DNA from 2 places in the Salinicoccus roseus genome. Region 1 is predicted to be linked to the other one. Evidence: a T-box and tRNA genes for the amino acid it is inferred to sense, from the RefSeq annotation. Region 1 holds a T-box; the other holds one or more tRNA genes.

The links. The T-box of region 1 lies ahead of EDC33_RS01265 (valine--tRNA ligase). A T-box ahead of a tRNA ligase gene usually reads a tRNA of that ligase, here a tRNA-Val.
Region 2: it has a tRNA-Val gene. The T-box ahead of EDC33_RS01265 (valine--tRNA ligase) is inferred to sense a tRNA for this amino acid. The anticodon was not compared.

The regions. Positions count from the first base shown of each region.
Region 1 covers NZ_RKQJ01000001.1:219,887-225,986, forward strand. Annotated here, with positions in the region: gene EDC33_RS01255 (hypothetical protein) at 1-308, shown strand, start outside; gene EDC33_RS01260 (AbrB family transcriptional regulator) at 414-1,487, shown strand; T-box leader at 1,520-1,726, shown strand; gene EDC33_RS01265 (valine--tRNA ligase) at 1,771-4,398, shown strand; gene EDC33_RS01270 (bifunctional folylpolyglutamate synthase/dihydrofolate synthase) at 4,402-5,673, shown strand; gene EDC33_RS01275 (YfcC family protein) at 5,702-6,100, opposite strand, start outside.
Region 2 covers NZ_RKQJ01000002.1:375,718-381,817, forward strand. Annotated here, with positions in the region: gene pdxT (pyridoxal 5'-phosphate synthase glutaminase subunit PdxT) at 1-28, opposite strand, end outside; gene pdxS (pyridoxal 5'-phosphate synthase lyase subunit PdxS) at 28-912, opposite strand; gene pdxR (MocR-like pyridoxine biosynthesis transcription factor PdxR) at 1,012-2,346, shown strand; tRNA gene EDC33_RS08925 (tRNA-Ile) at 2,417-2,490, opposite strand; tRNA gene EDC33_RS08930 (tRNA-Ala) at 2,515-2,587, opposite strand; tRNA gene EDC33_RS08935 (tRNA-Pro) at 2,612-2,685, opposite strand; tRNA gene EDC33_RS08940 (tRNA-Arg) at 2,698-2,771, opposite strand; tRNA gene EDC33_RS08945 (tRNA-Gly) at 2,814-2,888, opposite strand; tRNA gene EDC33_RS08950 (tRNA-Leu) at 2,915-2,998, opposite strand; tRNA gene EDC33_RS08955 (tRNA-Thr) at 3,076-3,151, opposite strand; tRNA gene EDC33_RS08960 (tRNA-Val) at 3,171-3,246, opposite strand; gene lysS (lysine--tRNA ligase) at 3,380-4,867, opposite strand; gene dusB (tRNA dihydrouridine synthase DusB) at 4,880-5,875, opposite strand; gene folK (2-amino-4-hydroxy-6-hydroxymethyldihydropteridine diphosphokinase) at 5,868-6,100, opposite strand, start outside.

The DNA.
Region 1 (6,100 bases):
ACAAGAAGAACCCGCTCATGTGGATCATTCCAATCGTCATCGTCCTGTTGATTCTTCCACTGATCATCAACCAGTTCAGTGGCGGTGGAGATGAAGAGGATGGTTCGACATCGACCACTTCCGGAGAAGAGGAGACACAGGAAGAGGGGATGACTGAAGAGGAGAGCACGGAAGAAGGCTCCGGTTCAGAAGGATCTGAAGAAGAGGAAAGTACTGAAGAGGACGCATCCGGTGATTCAGAGGAAGAAACTACAGAAGAGGATTCTGGATCTGGTGATTCAGAGGAAGAGACCTCTGAAGGCAACTAGAATGAATCCTGATACAACCCCGCAGCAGTGGATACTGGGCGGGGTTGCATTATGCGTGGATATTGTTTTGGATTCCGAAATAATCAAGGGGAGGGGGCAGGTCCGATGAAATATATGAACCTGGTCTTCCTGTTCATCGCTGCAATCGTCCTGTCTGCCCTGCTCCAGTGGGTGGGCATGGTGCTGCCATGGCTTTTCGGAGCAATGATGGCAACAGTCCTGTTCTACAGGCTGGTGACGAAGGCGTTCCATTATCCGAGATGGCTCGGCAACGTCGGCCTCGTCATCATCGGGGCGGAGATCGGATCCGCCTTCACTCTGCAGACACTCAGTGATATGGCAGACGACTACATGAACATCATCCTGATTTCACTGTTCATCATCATTCTGAGCCTGATTCTGGCGCGGTTCTTCATGAAGATGACCGGCTGTACAATGGAGACGGCGGTCCTTTCCTCGATTCCGGGGGCATTGTCACAGATGATTGTGATGGCAGAGGAGGAGAAGCGTGCAGATCTGCTGCTCGTCACGATGACGCAGATGTCCCGCATCGTACTCGTCGTCATATTCGTACCGCTGATCGCGAGCCTCACGAAAGGGCAGGGAACTTCTGAACTGAATGAAACTGCTGCACCCCTCCTCTCAGTCGTGACATGGGATATGCTCTGGATCATTGCAGCGGTTCCCGTCATCATCCTCATACTGATGAAATTGAAGTTCCCCGTCCCATTCATGATGGGGCCGATGCTGGCCATACTCGGCTGGAACATGGCCACGGACTATACATTTTCGGTCGACACGGAGTTCATGTATGCAGCACAGCTGTTCTTCGGCATCCGGATCGGCGTCCAGCTGTCGGCGCTCATCACCCAGCTGAACAGCCGGATGATCGCCGCCATGTTCATACAGAATGTACTGGTGATTGCAGGGACGATGGGCATCGTGCTGATGTTCCTGCTCGTAACAGACCATAATTTCACCGATCTGTTCCTCAGTGCGGCACCCGGCGGCATCGGACAGATCATCATCGTAGCTGTTGAAATGGGGGCGAACACGGCGATGATCTCCAGCTATCACATATTCAGGATCTTCTTCATCCTCCTGATCATCGCCCCCCTCATAAACTATCTTCTGAGGCGGAACAGGCGCCGGCGCCAGCATGCGGATGATGGGGCTTGACAGCGCCCGGGTGTTGGAATACTATAAAATTAATGCAATAGATGAAGGCAGGAGAGTAGTGGTGTACGGGTTACAGAGAGCATGTGGATGCTGTGAACATGCCGAAGTATGCCATGAAAGTAGTCTGCATAGATCAGTCCTGAACCAAAGTAGGGCCTGACGTGGGATGAGCGTTAATCGTCTCGAGTGCAGCATTTCATGCTGAATCTAGGTGGTACCGCGGAGCTTCCGTCCTATAGTCATGGACAGGAAGCTTTTTATTTTGTCTAAAGGAGAGAATGTTATGGAAATGTCCAAGAAGTACGATCCAAAAACGGTTGAAGAAGGTAAATATGAAAAATGGGTGGAAGCCGGATATTTCAAGTCCGATGCGTCTTCAGACAAGCCGCCGTACTCCATCGTCATTCCGCCGCCGAATGTGACGGGGAAACTGCACCTCGGCCATGCCTGGGATACGACACTGCAGGATATCATCACGCGCATGAAGCGCATGCAGGGCTATGAGGTCCTCTACCTGCCCGGCATGGACCATGCAGGCATCGCTACACAGGCGAAGGTGGAAGCACGCCTGCGCGAGCAGGGCGTCACCCGTCATGAGCTCGGCAGGGAGAAGTTCCTTGAACGGGCATGGGACTGGAAGGAGGAGTATGCCGATTTCATCCGCAGCCAGTGGGAGAAGCTCGGCCTGGGCCTCGATTATGACAAGGAGCGCTTTACGATGGATGAAGGCCTGTCGAAAGCGGTGCGGAAGGTCTTCGTCGACATGTACAACAAGGGGATGATCTACCGCGGTGAATACATCATCAACTGGGACCCGGCAACACAGACTGCCCTGAGTGACATCGAGGTCATCCATAAGGAAGTTGAAGGGAACTTTTATCATGTGAAGTATCCGCTGCCGGACGGCAATCATCTTGAAATCGCAACGACACGTCCCGAGACGATGCTCGGTGATACGGCGATCGTCGTCCACCCCGACGATGACCGATACAAGGAGTACATCGGCAAGACCGTGACGCTGCCGATCATGGAACGCGAACTGCCGATTATCGCAGACCCGTATGTCGACATGGAATTCGGCACCGGTGTGATGAAGGTGACGCCGGCACACGACCCGAACGACTTCGTGCTTGGCGAACGCCATGAGCTGAAGCGAATCAATGTCATGAATGAGGACGGTTCGATGAACGACCTTGCAGGCAGATATGCAGGCATGGACCGTTTCGAATGCCGCAAGGCACTGGTCAAGGATCTCGAGGCGGAAAGCTACCTGATCAAGGTGGAGCCGCATATCCACTCGGTCGGACATTCCGAGCGCAGCGGAGCTGTCGTCGAGCCCTACCTGTCCACACAATGGTTCGTCAAGATGGACGACCTTGCCAAAAAGAGCCTGGACAATCAGGATTCCGATAATGCGATCAACTTCGTACCCGAGCGCTTCGATGCGACATTCCGCCGCTGGATGGAAGATATCCGCGACTGGTGCATTTCCCGCCAGCTCTGGTGGGGACACCAGATTCCGGCCTGGTATCATAAAGACTCCGGAGAGATGCATGTCGGCATGGAACCGCCGGCGGACTTAGACAACTGGGTCCAGGACGAAGATGTGCTGGATACATGGTTCTCAAGCGCACTATGGCCGTTTTCCACGATGGGGTGGCCTGAAGAGACGGAAGATCTGAAGAAGTTCTTCCCGACCAACGTACTTGTAACAGGGTACGACATCATCTTCTTCTGGGTGGCGCGGATGATCTTCTCCTCCCTTGAGCATACAGGTGAGAATCCGTTCGATGATGTACTGCTCCATGGTCTGGTGAGGGATGAGCAGAACCGGAAGATGTCCAAATCCCTCGGCAATGGTGTCGATCCGATGGATGTCATCGAAAAATACGGAGCAGATGCCCTGCGCTACTTCCTGTCCACAGGAACAACACCGGGACACGATCTCAGATATTCCGACGAAAAAGTCGAATCCGTCTGGAATTTCATCAATAAAATTTGGAACGCCTCGCGCTTCAGCCTGATGAATATCGGTGAGGACTTCGGCATGGACGACATCAATCTCGAAGGTGAAAAATCATTGGCCGACGAATGGATACTGACGCGGCTGAATGAAACGATCGGCAACGTCACCCAGCTGTCCGAACGCTACGAATTCGGTGAAGCAGGGCGTCTGCTGTACAACTTCATCTGGGATGACTTCTGTGACTGGTACATCGAAATGGCGAAAGTGCCGATGACTGAAGGTACTGATGCAGAGAAGGCGATGACACGCTCCGTGCTGCTTCATACACTGGACAATATACTGAAGATGCTCCATCCGTTCATGCCATTTGTGACGGAGGAGATCTACCAGACGATAGAGCCGGGCAGGACGATCGTCACAAGCGAGTGGGCGAAGGCGCATACACACCTCAGCAATCCGACTTCCGAGGATGCCATGGCACTGCTCGTCGACATCATCAAATCCGTCCGCCAGACGAGAAATGAAGTCAACACACCGCTGTCGAAGCCGATTGACATATCCATAGAAGTCAAGGACGCGGCACGTCGGGAACTCATCGAGAACAACAGGCACTACATCGAAAGGTTCTGCAACCCGTCGTCCCTCGAAATCTCTTCTGAGATCGTGTCTGAAGAGGATGTGAAGACGGATGTAGTGAACGGCGCGACCATCATACTGCCATTGTCCGGCCTGATAGATATGCAGGAGGAGATTGCACGCCTCGAAGGCGAGCTGAAGCGCCTTGAGGGTGAACTGAAACGTGTCGACGGCAAGCTCTCCAACGAAAAGTTCGTTGCGAACGCACCGGCGGATGTAGTGGAAAAGGAAAAAGAGAAACAGATCGGTTACCAGTCCCAGTTCAATGAAGTCAGGGAAAGGCTGGATAATCTGAAAAGAAAGGGATAGGTAATGAGCTACCAAGAAGGATTGAATTGGATTCATGAAAGAATGAAATTCGGCATCAAACCGGGTGTTCGCCGCATGGAGTGGATGCTTGAACGTCTGGAGAATCCGGAACAAAACATCAATGGCATACATGTAGTGGGCACCAACGGCAAGGGATCCACGGTGTCCTACATGCGGAATGCACTGAACCATAATGGCTACACTGTAGGGACGTTCACCTCTCCATACATCGAGACATTCAACGAACGGATTTCAGTGGACGGCACGCCGATACCGGATGATGACATCGTCGCTCTGGTCGAAATTGTCAAACCGGTGAGTGAAGCGCTGGAGGCCGAGACGGATCTCGGCACCGCAACAGAGTTTGAAATCATCACGATGATGATGTTCATCTATTTTGGAAAGATGCATTCGGTGGACTACGTGATCGTTGAGGCCGGGCTTGGTGCAAAGAACGATTCGACAAACGTATTCCAGCCGATCATGACGGTATTGACAAGCATCGGGCTTGATCATACGAGCATACTTGGGGACAGCCTGCTGGATATCGCCAAGGACAAGAGCGGCGTCATCAAGCCGGGGATCCCGCTCGTCTTCAGCATCAAGGATGATGTGTCGCGCGAATACATCCATAAGGTGCTTGAAGAGAATCATGCGAAGGGGATCGAACTGAACCGGGACATCATCATGATTCCCGAGAATGGCGAGTTCCAGTTCCAGTATGGCACCTATGATTTCCAGGACATCCGCCTGAGCATGGCAGGCAGGCATCAGAAAGAGAATGCCTCCCTCGCCATAGCTGCCCTGATCGAACTGCATGAAAGGGGGAAGGCCGTCCTCGACTGGAACCTGATGATCCGGGCCATGGAAGAGACCACATGGCCTGGACGCATCGAGACCTTGAGCGAAGATCCGCTGGTGATCATAGACGGCGCCCATAATAATGAAGCTGTCGAGGCCCTGGTGGAGACCATCGGCAGGCAGTATCCGGACAGGGAGATTACTGTGCTCTTCTCTGCGATAGAAGGGAAGCCGCTCTCTACGATGGTGGAGAAGCTTGAAGGGATTGCGGATGCGTTCAGCGTCACGGACTTCGATTTTCCGAAGGCGCTGCCGAAAGAGGAGATCTATGACAAGGTGAAGCATCCGAACCGGTCGATGGTGGATGACCACATCCAGTTCATTGAAGCGTTCGAGGGGGATATTCTGCTTGTGACGGGAAGCCTCTACTTCATCAGTGAAATCAAGCAGCACTACAATGCAAAAAGACGATGATCCATTAGGATTATCGTCTTTTTCTATGCTAGAAGGGCCCGTAGCCGATCCAGAGGCTGATGACCATGAAGGCGGAACATGCAATGATCCATACGAGCATGATCGGCCAGACGAACCTGAGCCATTTCTCATATGGGATATTGGCGATGCTGAGTCCTGCCATCAGTATGGCCGAAGTCGGGAACAGGTAGTTCGACAGCCCATCCCCCATCTGGAATGCGAGGACCACCGACTGTCTGGGCACACCCACGATATCCCCGATGGGCGCCATCAGCGGGATGGTGGTGGCCGCCTGCCCGGAACCGGACGGGATGAAGAAGTTGATGATGAACTGGGTGAAGAACATGCCGACTGCCGCTATGGAGGCAGGCAGCCCCTCCAGGATGGAGCTGACGGAGAAGATGACCGTATCGATGATGGTGCCGTC
Region 2 (6,100 bases), on a different contig from region 1:
CCTGCAGGGCAAGTACACCGATCCTCATTACCAGCCGCGCTCCTGCATCCTGTCTTCGAGGGAGAGCTGGTTGATGTCGAGGCCTTTCATCGCTGTACCGAGTTCCTTCGCAAGCTTTCCGATCAGTTCGTAGTCCTGATAGTGGGTCGTTGCTTCCACAATCGCTTTGGCGAACTTCTCAGGGTTATCCGATTTGAATACACCGGAACCGACGAACACGCCGTCTGCACCAAGTTCCATCATCAGTGCCGCATCCTGTGGTGTTGCGACACCGCCTGCTGCAAAGTTGACGACCGGCATTTTACCGAGTTCCTTGATTTCCTTCAGGATATCATATGGTGCACCATGGTTCTTCGCCTCGGTCATAAGCTCGTCATCGCTCATTACAGTGATCTGGCGGACCTGCTGGTTGACCATGCGGATATGCCTCACCGCCTCCACGATGTTGCCTGTACCCGGCTCCCCTTTCGTTCTGAGCATGGCTGCACCTTCTCCGATACGCCTTGCCGCTTCACCGATGTTTCGGCAGCCGCATACAAACGGCACTTTATAGTCATCCTTCTTCAGGTGGAAGACTTCATCTGCCGGTGTCAGCACTTCGGATTCATCGATGTAGTCGACGCCCATCGCTTCCAGTACACGGGCTTCCGTGATGTGGCCGATCCTGCATTTCGCCATGACCGGGATGGAGACGGCGTTCATCACCTCTTCGACGATCCTTGGGTCACATGCCCTTGCCACACCGCCTGCTGCACGGATATCGGAAGGTACACGCTCCAGTGCCATGACTGCTACGGCACCTGCCGCCTCGGCGACTTTCGCCTGTTCTGCGTTGACGACATCCATGATGACGCCGCCCTTCTGCATTTCCGCCATTCCTCTTTTAACTTTTTCAGTACCTGTCTGCTGCATCTATAACGACTCCTTCTATTGATATTATATTGGAATAGTATAAAATTAAATCTGAATACTTAGAAGTATCAGTTCAGAATAATTTTAGGGGGTCAGATTATGCTGATCAATTTGGATAGGCAGTCGGAGACACCACTCTTCGAACAACTATACAGTGCACTGAAGGAGCAGATACTGAAGGGAGAACTCGCAAACGATGAGAAGCTTCCGAGCAAAAGGCAGCTGAAGGCGGACCTTTCGATCAGCCAGACGACGATCGAACATGCCTATAACCTGCTGCTGGATGAAGACCTGATCTACAGCAGGGAGAAGAGCGGATTCTATGTATCCGCGATTGAACAGCTGAAGCAGGTGGCATCGGCCACCACACCGGAAATCAGACGACCCGAAAAGAAAAGCTACACCCTCCCCCTTGGCACCATCGATACGACACTCGTCCAGAGCGACGTCCTGAAGCAGATCGCAAGGGAAGTCTATTCAGATGACGAACTGCTGAATAAAGGGGAGGAGAGTGGAGAAACGGTGCTGAAGGAGCAGATCAGGCACTACCTGAACATCAACCGGGGGGTCACATGTTCCACAGACCAGATTTTCATCGGCCCTTCGACGGAATTCCTGCTGGAACAGCTGATGTACCTGCTCCAGTATCCGGAGATGACGATCGAGGACCCCGGGTACCCCGTCATCCGCAAAGTGCTTGAGCGGCTCGACAGTGGCACGGATGCGGCCCAGGTGCTTGAGGACGGCATAGATGTCGATCAGGTTGCCGACCTTGCCAATCCGGTCGTACATGTGACCCCTTCCCACCAGTTCCCGAGCGGTGCGGTCATGTCCCTCCAGAAGCGCATCCAGCTGCTGAACCATGCGAGCAGCAATGACCGCTTCATCATCGAAGACGACTACGACAGTGAGTTCAGGTATACGGGACGGCCTCTGCCTTCCCTCCAAGGGCTCGACCAGAACGACCGCACCATATACATGAGTACATTTTCGAAATCCCTCTATCCTTCCCTCAGGCTCTCCTGCATGGTGCTGCCAGCCTCACTTGCAGAGCTTTATTATGAAAAGGAGCTCTCGTGCAATGTCCCCCGGCAGATGCAGCACATCGTCGCCCGCTTCATGGAACAGGGCTACCTGACCCGGCACATCAACAGGATGCGGAAAGTCTACCGGAAGAAGATGGAGGCCATCACCACATGGATTGCAGCGCATCATGATGTTGAAATACACGGGGAACATACAGGCATGCACTTCATCATCAGGATCCCCGGGATGGATCTTGAAGAAGCGGCAGACAATCATAGACTGGTCCATGGCAACGTCTATTCCTATGAAAGGGACCTCGGAGACACCATCATTGTGGGTATCGGGGAAAAGGACACCCGGGAGATAATCGACATACTGGACCGTTTCCTCGAGGAAGCAGGTGTTTGAGGCGTAACGACCGCAAATCAGCCCAATTGGTGCAAAATAAAAAGACATGGATATTTCCATGTCTTTTGAGTGGGCCTAAGTGGACTCGAACCACCGACCTCACGCTTATCAGGCGTGCGCTCTAACCAGCTGAGCTATAGGCCCCTGTTATGTAATTGAAAATGAAAGTGGAGACTAGCGGGATCGAACCGCTGACCTCCTGCGTGCAAAGCAGGCGCTCTCCCAGCTGAGCTAAGCCCCCATGATGTAAATATGAAAATAAGAGTCGGGAAGACAGGATTCGAACCTGCGACCCCTTGGTCCCAAACCAAGTGCTCTACCAAGCTGAGCTACTTCCCGTAAGTTATTGAGCGCGCCCGAGAGGAGTCGAACCCCTAACCTCTTGATCCGTAGTCAAACGCTCTATCCAATTGAGCTACGGGCGCATGAAACAAAAAAATAAAACGGCATGACCGCTTAAAAAATAATGGAGCGGAAGACGGGATTCGAACCCGCGACCCCCACCTTGGCAAGGTGGTGTTCTACCACTGAACTACTTCCGCTTAGTATTATGAAATTGAATATATGATGCGGGTGAAGGGACTCGAACCCCCACGCCGTTAAAGGCACTAGATCCTGATTCTAGCGCGTCTGCCAATTCCGCCACACCCGCATATATGATATAGAGGAGGATATCCCCGTTTGATTTCCGTCATCTGTCAACTGGAGTATGACTTCTTGCAGATCAGATGGTGCCGGCCAGAGGAATCGAACCCCCAACCTACTGATTACAAGTCAGTTGCTCTGCCAATTGAGCTAGACCGGCTGAATCATTAAGTTTTAAATGGTGGAGAATGACGGGTTCGAACCGCCGACCCTCTGCTTGTAAGGCAGATGCTCTCCCAGCTGAGCTAATTCTCCTGAAAGATGTGTTGCTCAATCACGACTGTTTCATAATATCCTATATCAGCCGTCCGCGTCAACATTTTAATGGATTTTAATAGGGAAATAATACACCCAAATGGATATTTGGGCGCATTATTATATTTTTTCATTATTTTTGTCTCATATAAGGGAACAGCAGCACGTCGCGGATGGAAGCTGAATCGGTCAGCAGCATCACGAGGCGGTCGATGCCGATGCCGAGTCCGCCGGTCGGCGGCATACCGTATTCAAGCGACTCGAGGAAGTCCTCATCCATTTCATGTGCTTCATCGTTGCCCGCTTCCTTTTCGGCAACCTGTGATTCAAACCGCTGTCTCTGGTCGATCGGATCATTGAGCTCCGTAAATGCATTCGCATGCTCCCGGCCGACGATGAACAGTTCAAAACGGTCCGTGAAACGGGGATCATCCGGATTCTGCTTCGCTAGTGGTGAGATCTCGATCGGGTGGCCGTACACGAATGTCGGCTGAACAAGCGTCTCTTCAACTTTCTGTTCGAAGAATTCATTCAGGATATGACCATACTTCATCGTATCCTGCACCTCGATGCCGTGCTCCTTCGCCAGCTGATGCGCCTCTTCATTAGATTTCACTTCGTAGAAGTCCACACCCGTCTGCTCCTTGATGGCATCCACGATGTGCACGCGTTTCCACCTTGGTGTCAGATCGATCTGCTCCCCGCCATATTCGACGACCGTCGTTCCGTTGACATGCTCGGCAATATGGGCGATCATTTCTTCCGTCAGATCCATGATGTCATGGAAATCTGCATACGCCTCATATAATTCTATCATCGTGAATTCAGGGTTATGGCGGGTGGATATGCCCTCATTTCTGAATACACGACCGATTTCATACACTTTTTCAAGGCCGCCGACGATGAGGCGCTTCAGATGCAGTTCAATCGCAATACGCATGAAGAGCTCCATATCGAGTGCATTGTGGTGTGTGACGAATGGACGGGCCTGTGCACCGCCTGCAATGGTGTGCATCATCGGCGTTTCGACTTCCAGGAATCCGCGCTGGTTCAGATAGTTGCGCATTTCCTGGATGATCCTGCTGCGCTTGATGAACGTATCTTTGGAGTCTTCGCTCGTAATCAGGTCGAGATAACGTTTGCGGTAGCGCTCTTCAACGTCCTTCAGGCCGTGATACTTGTCCGGCAGCGGGCGCAATGCTTTCGTCAGCAGAGTGAATTCCTGCGCCTTGACCGAAAGTTCTCCGGTGTTCGTCTTGAACATTACACCTTTGACTCCGACGATATCCCCAAGGTCTGCCTGCTTCCAGATTTCAAATGCCGCTTCACCCACCTGGTCTTTACGCACGTAGATCTGGATCTGCCCCTTGATGTCCTGGATGTGGGCGAAGCCGGCTTTACCCTTGCCGCGCTTCGTCATCAGACGCCCTGCAATGACGGTTCCGGATGCTTCTTCCTTCTCTGCAAGTTCTTCCTTGGAAAACGCATCCCACTCCTCTTTAAGTACATCCGTGTAGGCTGTACGTTCGAACTTTTCACCGAAAGGATCGATGCCAAGATCGATGAGCTGCTGCATTTTTTCTCTTCTGACGGTTATCTGATCATTTATTTCTTCACTCACTGATTTTCTCTCCTATACTATCATTTCATTTTGTTGTTCCATTTGTTCCTGAACGAATCCATCTATCGCAGAGACAACTGCCTCTCTTGTTTCCGCCTGGTTGATCGCCCTGCGTACATTGCCGTTGCCCTTTATATTCTTCAGGTACCATGAAGCATGCTTGCGCATCTCCATGACAGCGACCTTTTCACCTTTGAGGGTGATCAGGCGGTCCATATGGAGCTTGAGCACTTTCATCTTCTCTTCAAGTCCAGGCTCCCCGATCAGTTCGCCTGTTTCAAGGTAGTGCACCGTCCTGTAGATTATCCACGGATTGCCGAGCGCTTCCCTTCCGATCATCACCGCATCCACACCGGTCTCATCCAGCATCTTCTGCGCACGTTCCGGGGATGTGACGTCACCATTGCCGATGACCGGAATGCTGACGGCTTCCTTGACCTGACGGATGATGTCCCAATCTGCTTCACCTTCATACATCTGCTCACGTGTGCGGCCATGCATGCTGATGGCGGAAGCACCGGCCTTCTCTGCCATTTTGGCATTCTCCACTGCATATATATGATCGCTGTCCCAGCCGATGCGCATCTTCACCGTCACTGGTTTCGATACATTAGCGACGACTGCACTGACCATATCGTAGATCTTATCCGGATCGAGCAGCCAGCGGGCACCGGCTTCACACCGGATGATCTTGGAGACCGGACATCCCATGTTGATGTCTATGATGTCGGCTGTCGTATTCTGATCCACATATTTGGCCGCTTCCACAAGCGTATCCTTTTCCCCGCCGGATATCTGCAGAGACATCGGCCGTTCATTTTCATCTATATAAAGCATCTTCATCGTCTTTTCATTGCCGAACAGGAGTGCCTTGTCGCTGATCATCTCGGCACAGACGAGCCCTGCACCGAATTCCTTGACCGTCAATCTGAACGCAGCATTGCACACGCCTGCCATCGGGGCAAGCACGACCCTGTTGGCCATCTCCACATCGCCGATCCTAAACATTCGTCTCACCCGCTTCAAGTGCTCTCCTCATTGCTTCTATCGTCCTTCCAGTTCCCGGATGAACCACATCACCGGCGATTTCCGACAGGGGCTCAAGGACGAAACTGCGCTTATGCATTTCCGCATGGGGAATATTCAACTCATCCAATGAAAGTTCCAGATCCTCATAAAGCAGTATGTCGATATCGATCGTCCGCGGGCCCCATACTTCCTTCCGGACACGCC